DNA from 3 places in the Bradyrhizobium sp. GW821-FHT13H05 genome. Region 3 is predicted to be linked to each of the others. Evidence: predicted binding sites of a transcription regulator. Region 3 holds the regulator's gene; each other region holds the start of a gene.
What was found. The regulator LexA, encoded in region 3, represses DNA repair genes until DNA is damaged. The targets are predictions, from matches to a motif close to TGTTCNNNNTGTGTTCNG.
Positions count from the first base shown of each region.

Region 1: AC1RR3_RS27180 (single-stranded DNA-binding protein) is a predicted target of LexA. The motif match lies at 1,829-1,846, and genes of this name have one in related genera.
Region 2: ruvC (crossover junction endodeoxyribonuclease RuvC) is a predicted target of LexA. The motif match lies at 2,886-2,903, and genes of this name have one in related genera.

Region 1 covers NZ_JBXAPO010000010.1:188,677-192,771, forward strand. Annotated here, with positions in the region: gene AC1RR3_RS27170 (outer membrane protein) at 1-537, opposite strand, end outside; gene AC1RR3_RS27175 (outer membrane protein) at 771-1,550, opposite strand; gene AC1RR3_RS27180 (single-stranded DNA-binding protein) at 2,001-2,498, shown strand; gene AC1RR3_RS27185 (DUF2306 domain-containing protein) at 2,724-3,122, shown strand; gene gyrA (DNA gyrase subunit A) at 3,291-4,095, shown strand, end outside.
Region 2 covers NZ_JBXAPO010000001.1:675,704-679,798, reverse strand. Annotated here, with positions in the region: gene AC1RR3_RS03225 (methyl-accepting chemotaxis protein) at 4-1,752, opposite strand; gene AC1RR3_RS03220 (YebC/PmpR family DNA-binding transcriptional regulator) at 1,974-2,720, shown strand; gene ruvC (crossover junction endodeoxyribonuclease RuvC) at 2,934-3,461, shown strand; gene ruvA (Holliday junction branch migration protein RuvA) at 3,458-4,075, shown strand.
Region 3 covers NZ_JBXAPO010000010.1:66,604-70,698, forward strand. Annotated here, with positions in the region: gene AC1RR3_RS26575 (GAF domain-containing protein) at 1-142, opposite strand, end outside; gene AC1RR3_RS26580 (hypothetical protein) at 400-834, opposite strand; gene AC1RR3_RS26585 (hypothetical protein) at 1,031-1,234, opposite strand; gene lexA (transcriptional repressor LexA) at 1,419-2,120, opposite strand; gene AC1RR3_RS26595 (molybdopterin molybdotransferase MoeA) at 2,297-3,508, opposite strand; gene AC1RR3_RS26600 (hypothetical protein) at 3,740-3,931, opposite strand; gene AC1RR3_RS26605 (HAD-IA family hydrolase) at 4,088-4,095, opposite strand, start outside.

The DNA of each region.
Region 1 (4,095 bases), 120 kb from region 3:
GCCCTTGACCGACCACTGCGGCGCGAAGAACGCTTCGACGCCGGCGCCGACGGTCCAGCCGGAGTGCCACTTGCTGTCGGAGACGCTCGCGCCACCAGCGGCGAGGGTGATCTTGTTGTCGATCCAGGCGTAACCACCGGTGCCATAGAACAGCACCTGGTTGACGGCATAGCCGATGCGGCCGCGCACGGTGCCCATGGCGTCGGTCTTCGACGTGGCGGTGATGCCGGTGAGCGCGTCGGTTGCCGAGGCGCTGACGTCAGCCCAGGCACCATCGGCCTCGACGCCGAACACGACGTTACCGGTCTGCCAGTTGTAGCCGGCGGTGCCGCCGACGAAGCCACCCTTCATCTTCGGGTCGCCCGAAGCGTTTTCCCAGGCGCCGCCACCGACGATACCGAGGTAGAAGCCGGTCCAGTTGTAGACCGAAGCCACAGCCACCGGAGCCTTGGTGTACGGGCGGGCCGCAAGATCGGCCGCCGATGCGGGGGCAGCCAAAGCGAACAAACAGGCCGAAGCCAACAAAACCTTCTTCATTTTCAACTTAATCCCAGTCCCAGTTTCTGTTGTGCCTTCCACGATTGGGAAGGGCATCGGACGCTGTGGTCCAACTGATGTCGTGCTTACACCAGTGAAGCCGCAAGTTGTGTCTCCCAAAAGCCACAACAGTCGCAAAACGTAACAATCACTGACCAATTGTTCCGAGCCCGGAAACACAGCAAAAGGCCGGCGCGAGGCCGGCCTTTGATCTCAATGATATCAGAGGGATATCAGTATTTCGCGATGAGCGGGCCGCCCCAGCGATAGTTCACGCGGATCAGGCCGATATCGACGTCCTGGCTGATGCGATCAGAGCGTGTGGCGGCGCCGAGCGGGGCCGCAAGGAAGTTGCCGGAGCCGCTGAATCCGATGGTGCGGGTGCCGAGGAAGATGTGATCGTACTCGAAGCCGACCGTCCAGTTCGGCGCGAATCCGAACTCGACGCCGGCGCCCACGGTACCGCCCCAGCGGGTCTCGTTGGCCCGGTCGAATTCGAGGCCGGTGACGACATCGTAGCTCCGGTAGCGATCGCTCACGACGGCGCCGCCGCCCTTCACGTAGAGCAGCACGTTATTCCAGGCGTAGCCGACCTGGCCGGTGATCAAACCGAAGGCGTTGATCTTGGAGCGGTCGCGAAGACCCGTGCCGACGAACGTGGTGCTGATGTTGTCGCCGGAGAAGTCGGCCCAGTTGCCCTGGCCTTCGAGACCGAACACCCAATTCGCCGATTGCCAGCGATAACCGACCTGGCCACCGACCGTGCCGCCGGTGGCGTTGTGGCAGCCTTCGCCAACCAGAGTGCCGGTGACGGGCGTGACAAAATCCCAGCATTTGTGGCTCGAGCCACCGCCGCCGTTGATGCCGATGTAGAAGCCGCTCCAGTCGTAGATGGTGGCGACCATCGGCGCCGGAGCCTTGGTGTAGGGCCGCGCGGCGAGATCCGCCGCGCTCGCGGGAGCCGGCAGGCCCAATGCCACAACACCGATTGCACCAATCAAAATCTTATTCATTGCAGTCTCCCCAGTTTCGGTCCGCTTCTTGAAGTCCCCGAAGCGGCCAATCAGGCGCGACGCCCATATGAACTTAATTCCAATGCAAACGTAGCTTAACGGGTGAGCAGAGTCCGTCGCTGAAAAGCAACAGTCGCGCGACAAGTGAAGTGTGCCTAACTTGATGAATGTTAAGTGCTTTTTGTCATTTATTGGAACCGGAAAAGGTTCCGTCCAGTACCGTGCATAGGGGCGGCATGCAGGCACCGTTCGCTCCAATATCCCGCATTATTCCGGGCAGGAACAAATCTGGAACAAACGCCAGTCCAGTGCTATATATGGGGATAACCCGAGGGCCGGTGGGCTGATCGGTCCTCGCAAGCGTATAGGGTCGCCCCAGAGAGGTTGCAGAGGACCGCGGGGCGCGGCCCGGCCTTATGAATTCAGTGGGATTTGGAGTGGAGAGCGGCGATGGCGGGAAGCGTCAACAAGGTCATTCTGGTTGGAAATCTCGGCAAGGATCCTGAAATCCGCCGTACCCAGGACGGGCGGCCGATTGCGAATTTGAGCATCGCGACCTCGGAGACCTGGCGCGACAAGAACAGCGGCGAGCGCAAGGAAAAGACCGAGTGGCATCGCGTCGTGATCTTCAATGAAGGGCTCTGCAAGGTCGCCGAGCAGTACCTGAAGAAGGGCGCCAAGGTTTACATCGAGGGCGCGCTCCAGACCCGGAAGTGGACCGATCAGGCGGGCGTCGAGAAGTACTCCACCGAGGTCGTGCTCCAGGGCTTCAACTCGACCCTGACGATGCTCGACGGCCGCAGCGGCGGCGGAGGCGGCAGCTTCGGCGACGAGCCGGGCGGCGATTTCGGCTCCTCCGGTCCCGTCAGCAGCGCACCGCGTCGTGCGGTAGCCGCCGGCGGCGGTGGTGGCCGCAACAGCGACATGGACGACGACATCCCGTTCTGAGGCGGGCGGGGCGCTTCGCCCCTGATGTCACCTTGCTCGCGCAGAGCCGCAGGATTTCTTACCAATTGGCGGGTAAAGCTCGGTTTTTCCGAGCTTGCCTCACGTGCTGCCTCAAGTCTTTGTCCGGCCGCGATGTGAATGGTATTAACTTTATGTTAATCCTACTCACATGGGTCGGTTGTCGGTCGGAGGAAGCCTCACGTGAGCCTTGCGATCAGCCTTACGATCAGCTTTGCGCCGCTGCTTGAGGTCGCGCCGGCGATCCCGCTGCACGCCTTTGCCGCCATGGCCGCCTTCGTGCTCGGCCTCGTCCAGTTTGCCGCCCCCAAGGGCACGCTGCCGCACCGGACGATCGGCTGGATCTGGGTGGCGCTGATGGCGATGGTGGCGGCCTCGTCGTTCTGGATCCACCAGATCCGCCTGCTTGGGCCGTTCAGTCCGATCCATCTGCTCTCGATCTTCACGCTGGTGATGCTGCCGCTCGCGGTGTGGCGGGCGCACACCCATCGCGTCGCCGATCATCGCCGCGCCATGATCCTCCTGTTCGCGGGGGCGTTGGTCGTGGCGGGCCTGTTCACGCTGGTGCCCGGGCGCATCATGCACCGGGTGATTTTCGGGGCCTGAGACGGGGTTCCCGGCGGCTCATTCCGGCCCGGTTCGAAGCGATCGCGCTGAGGGCGTAAGTCTCTGGAAAAACAGTCGGAAAAAGCGCTTCCCCGGACCTTGCAAAGGTGGTTATCAGGGGCGCGATGCGCTATATGATTCCCAGATAAAAATTCATCGGATTCCCCCTTGGCTGACGACGACGACAAGCCCGGCGACCAGCCGGCGCAACCCTCGGATATTCGCCCCGTCTCCATCTTCGAGGAGATGAAGAAGTCGTATCTCGACTACGCCATGAGCGTGATCGTGGCGCGTGCGTTGCCTGATGCCCGGGACGGCCTGAAGCCGGTGCATCGCCGCATCCTGTTCTCGATGAACGAGCAGGGGCACACGCCCGACAAGAAGTACGTCAAGTCAGCCCGCGTGGTCGGCGACGTCATCGGTAAGTATCACCCGCACGGCGACCAGTCGATCTACGACGCCATGGTCCGCATGGCGCAGGACTTCTCGATGCGCGTGCCGTTGATCGACGGCCAGGGCAATTTCGGCTCGGTCGACGGCGATCCCCCGGCTGCCTATCGTTACACCGAAGCGCGCCTGACCAAGGCGGCGCTGGCCCTGCTGGCCGACATCGACAAGGACACCGTCGACTTCCAGCCGAACTACGACAACAACGAGACCGAGCCATCGGTCCTGCCGGCCAAGTTCCCGAACCTGCTCGTCAACGGTGCCGGCGGCATCGCGGTGGGCATGGCCACCAACATCCCGCCGCACAATCTCGGCGAGGTCATCGACGCCTGCGTCGCGCTGATCGACAACCCTGCGCTCACCATCGAAGAGCTCATCAACATCGTGCCGGGACCGGATTTCCCGACCGGCGGCGTCATTCTCGGACGCGCGGGCATCCGCGCCGCCTATCACCTCGGCCGCGGCTCGATCGTCATGCGCGGCAAGGTCGCGATCGAGACCATCCGCAAGGAGCGCGAGGCGATCA
Region 2 (4,095 bases), on a different contig from region 3:
GCACTAGAGCTTGTACGCGGTGCGGAATCCGCCCCAGTGCCGGCCCTGCACGCGGATCGGGACGTCGATCTCGCGCATCATCACGGTATTCCCGTTGCCCATGTCGCGCGCATAGCTCTGAACCAGGTACGAGCGCAGGTTGCGTGCGGCAGCCAGCCCCGCCGGATCGTTGAAGATGCGCCGGTTGCGGCTGTTGGCGGTATTCCAGGCGACGTCGCCCGGCCGCTGCGCATGCGAATAGATCTTGTTGTGCACCGGCAAAAAGCCGTTGCGGTCGACCATGGCGCAGAACGCCATGCGCGATTCCCTGGCGAGAAAGGCTTCCTGGAACGGCGGCAGCGCGCGGTCGGCCCAGTCGAGATATCTGGTGCGGTACTGCTGCGGGTTGGTGCCGGCGATCTCCGCATAATCAGTGTCGAAGAGGTCGTCGATCTTGATCTCGCCGCGCGCGACCGCCTGTTCGAAGATCGCGGTCAGCGCGCTGCCCGCTTCCATGGCGCGGGTGACGAACTCGGTATTCTCCTCGTGGATCGACCACAGCCTGTCCTCGATCTTCTCGCGGAGCTCGGCATTGGGACTGGCGAATTGCGCGCGGGCGCCGGCCTTGGACTGCTCGACAACGCGCAGGCGGCAGGCGCCGACCTGTTCGAGCGTGCCTTCGATCATCGCTTGTGGTGCAAGCCGGCCTGCGTCCGCGCCGCCGATCAGCACGCCGTCCATCGCGATCTCGTAGACCGGCATCACGCCGCGCGCGGTCTCGAATTTGAGATGGCAGGGCAGCCGCTCGGTCTTGCGGCGGTCGTCGTGCTCGCTCTGCTTGAGGAGCACGGCGCAGCGCGACTTCAGCTTCCGGGCGAAGGTGGTGACGGCCTTGCCGGCGCTGGCGACGTTGTCGCCATGGGTCTCGGCCGCCTTGGTCGCGGCATCGATCTCGGCGGCGCTCTCGCCGACCGAGATGATGAAGTCCGAGGCGCTGGCCGCGTTGCCGGAGATTTCGCTGGTGGTGGCGTTCTGCTCGGCGACCGCGCCGTTGACGGTCTCGAATACCGGGCGGATCGCCTCGATCGCCTGCGAGATGCGGTGCACGGCATCGGCGGAGCCGGCGGCATCGCGCTGCAGCGCGTCGATCTTCCTGGTGATCTCTTCGGTGGCGCCCTGGGTCTGCACCGCGAGGGCCTTGACCTCGGTGGCGACCACCGCGAAGCCCTTGCCCGCGGCGCCCGCACGCGCGGCCTCGATGGTCGAGTTGAGCGCGAGCAGCGTCGTCTGCCGCGCGATCTGCGCGATCAGGTTGACGACGTTGCCGATGGCGGCGGAGGATTCGCGCAGGCGGTCGACATTGGCGCGGGCTTCCTGCGCCGCGGCGCTGGCCTCGTCGGCGAGCTTGCCGGCGGCGCGGACCTGCGCCCCGATGCCCAGCGCGGATTGGGTGAACTTGTCGGCGGCATGGGCGAAGGTGGACGCGGTCGACTGTGCGGCGTTGGTGCGGCCGGTGAGGGCGTCGGTGCGGTCGCGAATGGCGGCAAGCGTGGTGGCGGTCGCCTCGGCGCCGCCGGCCACCGAATTGGCGGCACGCTCGAGCTGGCGAATCATCGCGCCGAGCTCGAGTTCCAGCAGCTCCAGGATTTCCCTGGCGGAATCGCTCTCCGCGGCCGGGGCAGGCGCGGAATCGGCCGGCGACTGCGCAGGCTGCGGCGCTGCGGCGGGCGCAGGCACGTCCGGCAGACGCTTCCGAAATAGTCCGAACGCCATCAGGTCTCTCTTGTGGGGGAACCGTCGGGCGTTATTTTCGCAGGCTGGAATGAAATCAGGGTTAACGGTGCCTGACATCTAGGCACGGGCCGTTACGGTGGCTACCTTTACAGTGCTACCTTAACGCGGCATGGCCCTTTGATTCCGGTGGGTTGGCAGCCTATAAGGCCGCGCTTCCCACGCTCACCTCATGGCAGACGATTCCCTAGAGAAGACCACGCATGGCCGGACATTCCCAATTCAAGAACATCATGCACCGCAAGGGGCGGCAGGATGCCCAGAAGTCGAAATTGTTCGGCAAGCTGGCGCGGGAAATCACCGTCGCCGCCAAGCTGGGGGCGCCCGACCCCAACATGAACCCGCGCCTGCGCGCGGCGATCATCGCGGCGCGCCAGGAGAACATGCCGAAGGACAATATCGAGCGCGCCGTCAAGAAAGCGCTCGGCAATGAGGGCGAGAACTATGACGAGATCCGCTACGAGGGCTACGGCCCCGGCGGCGTCGCCGTCATCGTCGAGGCACTGACCGACAACCGCAATCGCGCCGCCTCCGACATCCGCTCCTTCTTCACCAAGTCCGGCGGCAATCTCGGCGAAACCGGCTCGGTCTCCTTCATGTTCGACCGCACCGGCATCATCGAATATGACCGCAGCGTCGCCGATGACGACGCGGTGCTCGATGCCGCGATCGAGGCCGGTGCCGACGACGTGATCTCCAGCGAAGGCGGCCACGAGATCTACGCCTCGACCGAAGGCTATCGCGACGTCGCCAAGGCGCTGGAAGCCAGGTTCGGCGAGCCGCGCAAGGCCGCGCTGATCTGGAAGCCGCAGAACACGGTCGCCGTCGACGACGAGACCGGCGAGAAGCTGCTCAAGCTGATGGACCTGCTCAACGAGCATGACGACGTCCAGCAGGTCTACGCCAATTTCGAGGTGTCGGACGCGCTGATGGCGAAGATGGGCGGCTGAGGCCGCCCTCGTGTCCCGGACGCGCTGCAGCGTGAAACGCTGCTGCGCAGAGCCGGGACCCATGGCGCCTCAAGTGCCGGCGGCGACATGGGCCCCGGTTCTGCAACGCATCACTTCGTGCTGCGCCGCGCCCGGGGCACGAGACCGCCTTTCTTCGGGGACTTCCGTTCTGTTTCTGTTTCCCCCACGGCGGCCAGCCGCTATCACTGGCCCATGACCGTGCTCCCGATTCGTGGCCCCGTTCGCATCATCGGCATCGACCCCGGCCTGCGCCGCACCGGCTGGGGCGTGATCGAGGCCGACGGCAATCGCCTGATCTATGTCGCCTGCGGCTCGGTGGAACCGCCGGACGATCTGCCGCTGGCGAGCCGGCTGCTCGCGATCCATGAGGGGCTCGCGGCCGTTCTGTCCGATCACAAGCCAATGGAAGCCGCGGTCGAGCAGACCTTTGTTAACAAGGACGGCGTTGCGACGCTGAAGCTCGGCCAGGCCCGCGGCGTCGCCATGCTGGCGCCCGCAATGTTCGGCATCAGTGTCGCCGAGTATGCGCCGAACCAGGTCAAGAAGACCGTGGTCGGCGCGGGTCACGCCGACAAGCACCAGATCGCGATGATGCTGAAGATCTTGCTGCCGAAAGCCGAGCCGCCGTCCGCGGACGCTGCCGACGCGCTCGCCATCGCCATCACCCACGCCCATCACCGCCAGAGCACGGCACTGCGGCTGAAGGTGGTCGGAATATGATCGGCAAGCTCAAGGGCCTGATCGATTCCTACGGCGAGGATTATGTCCTCCTCGACGTTGGCGGCGTCGGCTACCAGGTGCATTGCTCGGCCCGCACGCTGCAGCATCTGCCCTCGCCCGGCGAAGCTGCCGTACTGTCGATCGAGACTTACGTCCGCGAGGACCAGATCAAACTGTTCGGCTTCCGCACCGACCAGGAGCGTGAATGGTTTCGCCTGCTCCAGACCGTGCAGGGCGTCGGCGCCAAGGTCGCGCTCGCGGTGCTCGGCACGCTGGCGCCCTCCGATCTCGCCAATGCCATCGCGCTGCGCGACAAGGCCGCGGTGGCGCGCACGCCCGGTGTCGGTCCCAAGGTCGCCGAACGCATCGTCACCGAATTGAAGGACAAGGCGCCGGCCTTCGCCAATGTCGATCCTGCGGTGGTGCATCTCGCCGGCGCCATCGACGACCAGCGCGCGCCGCGCCCGGTCGCGGATGCGATCTCCGCGCTGGTCAATCTCGGTTACGGCCAGCCGCAGGCCGCTGCGGCCATCGCATCGGCCTCGCGCAGTGCGGGTGAGAATGCCGAGACGGCGCAGCTGATCCGGCTCGGGCTGAAGGAGCTCGCGAAGTGAGCGATCCCAAGGCCAATCGC
Region 3 (4,095 bases):
CATCGTCATATCCGAAGTGCAGGCTCTCGCTCACGGCCTTGAACGCGGACAGCCCTTCGCCATAGAGGCCACCGCCGAATTCCAGCCGCATGCGCGTGCGGTCAGGCACCCAGAGTTCAACGACGCGAATGAAGGTTTTCATCGAACGTGCCCGCCGCCTCAAGCCCAAGACAATAGTCCAGACAATAGCCAAGACACCTGCCGGGGCAGCATCGGCCATTTGCTTGCGGAACGGACGTTCAAAATTCAGGCAGGGCCGCGCAAACTTCGTGCGCCGGGGAGGTGCGGGGCTAATCCTGGCGGGTTGGATTCTCGGGGCGCAAACCACACCATCTCGCCGGCCACGGCCGGCGATGGCGACTTCAGTCCTGGTCCCGACCTGTAGCCGGGGGCGCTACGTCAGCCGATCGGCAGGCGTCGGATCGTCGGCCGGCTGTCGGCAATGATCTCAGGCTTCTGCTCGCGCTCGCCGAGCGGCTGGGTGACCGGCAATTGCAGCACGGTTGCGCGCTGACCTTCGACGAGCTGGGTCACCAGCACGTATTTGCCGTCGGGGAATTCGATCGCGTCGTGATGACGATCGGGAATGTGCGGATCGATCTTGCCGAACTTGCCGACGCGCGAATTGATCGTGCGCGTCCAGATCCAGCGATTGTCGTAACGGACGTTGTCGGCGAAAGCGAGCTCCGTTCCCGGCAGCAGACACACCGCGACGGACATGTCGGCTTCGGAGGCGAAGCCGCGCGTCGAGGTGCCGCGGAAGGTTGTCGTGACGATCGTCTCGCCGACTTCTGCGGGGCGCGTCGCGACGGCGTGCAGGCTGTAGTCACACATCGGGTGCTCCTCATTCGAAGATAGCAACCCGCGCCTCTGGTTTGGAGGCGCAGGCCTCTATCAGAGTGGAAGCCTGCAAGCGTCTGCTTGGTTGTGGGCAAATCTGCGGCTTGGGTCCGCAGGCTGCCATCACAATATCTTTTTCAGATGCACTGGGAACAAAGTCCGCTCCCGTGCATTTTGGCGTGCGTCTCCCTCAGCGACCAGCAGGCGCCGACCAGCCGGAATACTGCCAGGCCGGTTGCGAAGGCTGCGCAACGGCGTTGCGGGCATTGCGGAATTGCTCGGTCGTCGTCGTCGGCGTTGCCTTGCGGGCATGGTGCGACGATGCGGCGAAGGCTTGCGACGCCGATGCTGCGATCAGCGCCATCGTGACTGTGCTCAGGACGATCTTGCGCATGGTTGTCTCCTCGGTTTCTGAGAGGCCTTGCGAAGCGAAGTGCTTCGTGCGGCGTGCCGAGGATCTAGCGCTGGAGAGGTGGCCGGATAATCTGTGCAAAACCAGAAAGACTATCCAGCCGGAGCGGACAATCGTCCGCTCCAATTGCTCAGGCGCGGTCGTCAACCGACGCCGCGCGGACGGTTCAGTACTTCCGGTAAAGCCCGATCAGCTTGCCCTGAATCTTCACCCGGTTGGGCGGCAGGATGCGGACTTCATAGGCGGCGTTGGCGGGCTCCAGCGCGATCGAGGCGCCGCGGCGGCGGAAGCGCTTCAGCGTCGCCTCCTCGTCGTCGATCAGCGCCACCACGATGTCGCCGGTGTCGGCGCTCTCGTTGCGCTGGATCAGCGCCATGTCGCCGTCGAGGATACCGGCCTCGACCATGGAATCGCCGCGCACTTCGAGCGCGTAATGCTCGCCCGAGCCGAGCATGTCGGGCGGGACGCTGATGGTGTGGCTCCGGGTCTGCAACGCCTCGATCGGCGTGCCGGCCGCGATCCGGCCCATGACGGGCACCGCGACGGGACGCTCGCCCTCGTCAGCGGGCGGGCTGGACGTCGTACGCACCTTGCCAAGATTGCCCTCGATGACGCTTGGCGTGAAGCCGCGGCGGCTGCCGGCGGCAGCCTGAAGCTCAGGCAGCTTGATCACCTCGATCGCGCGGGCGCGGTTGGGCAGGCGCCGGATGAAGCCGCGCTCCTCGAGCGCGGTGATCAGGCGATGGATGCCCGATTTCGAGCGCAGGTCGAGCGCGTCCTTCATCTCGTCGAAGGAGGGCGGCACGCCGCTTTCCTTCAGCCGTTCGCTGATGAACCGCAGGAGCTCGTATTGTTTGCGCGTTAACATCTCGACCAAAATCCCCCGGTTGATGTCGTTCGATTCCGAGACGCTGAACTCGGCGATAAGCCGCTACATCCTCGAAACAAATCATGAACGGACACTATATGTTCGATACATGTTCCGCAACTGCTTAATTTACCGTGAACGCGACAAAGTTCGCGGAACGCGTGCGAACGAAGCGTTCAGACCGGCAGTCGCAACACCTCGCAAGGCGTACCGGCCTCGGCCTTCGGCGCGAATGGCGCGCGCACGAGAAGTGCCTGTGCCGCAGCGAGATTCGCAAGCAGCGAGGAATCCTGGTGATTGACCGGAAGGGCGATGAGCGTGCCGTCATCGCGCATGTCGAGGCGCGCGCGCAGATAGTCTTCGCGCTGGTCGTTGGCGCCGACGTCACGGCCGAGCACCGCGCGTTCACGGCGGTGATGAATCACCTGCTGGCCCGACAGCGCGCGAATCAACGGCACCATGAACAGGAAACCGCAAACGTAGGATGACACGGGATTGCCAGGCAGGCCGATCACGCGCATCGCCCCGAGCCGGCCGTTCATCATTGGCTTGCCCGGCCGCATCGCGATCTTCCAGAACGCCATCGAGATACCTTCGCCCCGGAGCGCCTGCTGGACCAGGTCGTGGTCGCCGACCGAGGCACCGCCGGTCGTGATCAGGATGTCGGCACCGCTCTCGCGGGCCTGGCGGATGCCGGCGGTGGTGGCCTCCAGCGTATCGGCAGCGACGCCGAGATCGACGGTCTCGGCGCCCTCGCTGCGGGCGAGCGCGTGCAGGGCATAGCCGTTGGAATAGACGATCTGGCCGGGGCCGGGCGTGGTGCCCGGCATTACCAGCTCATCGCCGGTGGCGAGGATCGCGACCTTCGGACGGCGGCGGACGGGCAAAAGCGGGTGGTTCATTCCGGCGGCGAGCGCCAGGTCGCGCTCGGTGAGCCTGATACCCTTGCGCAGCAGCACGTCGCCTTCCGAGAAGTCGACGCCCGCGGGGCGGATGTGCCGCCCCGTTACGGCCGCTTCCTTGATCGTGATGCGCTTGCCCTCGGCGACCGTGTCCTCCTGGATCACGACCGCATCCGCGCCTGAGGGAACGACGCCGCCGGTGAAGATCCGCACCGCTTCGCCGGCGCCGACCGAGCCCGCAAACGGCCGGCCCGCGGCGACCTCGCCGATCACGGTGAGTTGCGCGTCGATCTTCGCCGCATCGCTCGCCCGCACCGCGTAGCCATCCATCGCCGACATCGCCTCGGGCGGCTGCGTGCGCCGCGCTGCGACATCGCGCGCGAGTACGCGATGGAAGGCGTTGTCGAGGGCAACCGCTTCTTCAGCCAGCGGCTCTGCGCCGGAAAGCACCGCGGCAAGCGCGTCAGAAACCGGCATCAGGGCCACGGGTGAAAACTCCAGCTGCGCCCGTTCGGGCAAATCGGCGGCGAGAGTTCTAGCCGAGCGCGGGCGGGGAGGCAAAGCAACAGCCACGCAGCGTGATTTATCCTGCGTGATCCACGCTGTCGCGAGGGAGGGACATCAACTCCGCCGCGGCATGATCCGGAAGGCGAGATAGACCGGCAAGAGGATGGCGATGGCGAGGACAAGAATGACGAGCGCCACGGCCAGCATCGGTCAACGTCCAGGCCGGCTCGGACTGACGTCAGGCGCAGCAGGACCCTGATCCTTGTCGGGCATCGGATCCGCCTGTGATTTCAAATCGGCGGCCTTGCTGATCAGCCTGGCGGAAAGCTCAGAATCCGAGGTGGTTCTGGCGAACTTCATCAGCAGGGAGGCCTGCTTGGTAAGGTAGGTTTTGCCCAACACGTGGATACATCCGGTGTAGAATTCCCAACGGACTCAAGAGTCCGGAAGGGGGCATTCCGTTCCCGGAACTCTGTACAAAAATGCACAAAATGATTTGGTTCCACATTCTCCGGAGAATGAGTTCCCGGAACTGATCTCGCGATTAGCGCGATACGGTCAAATCC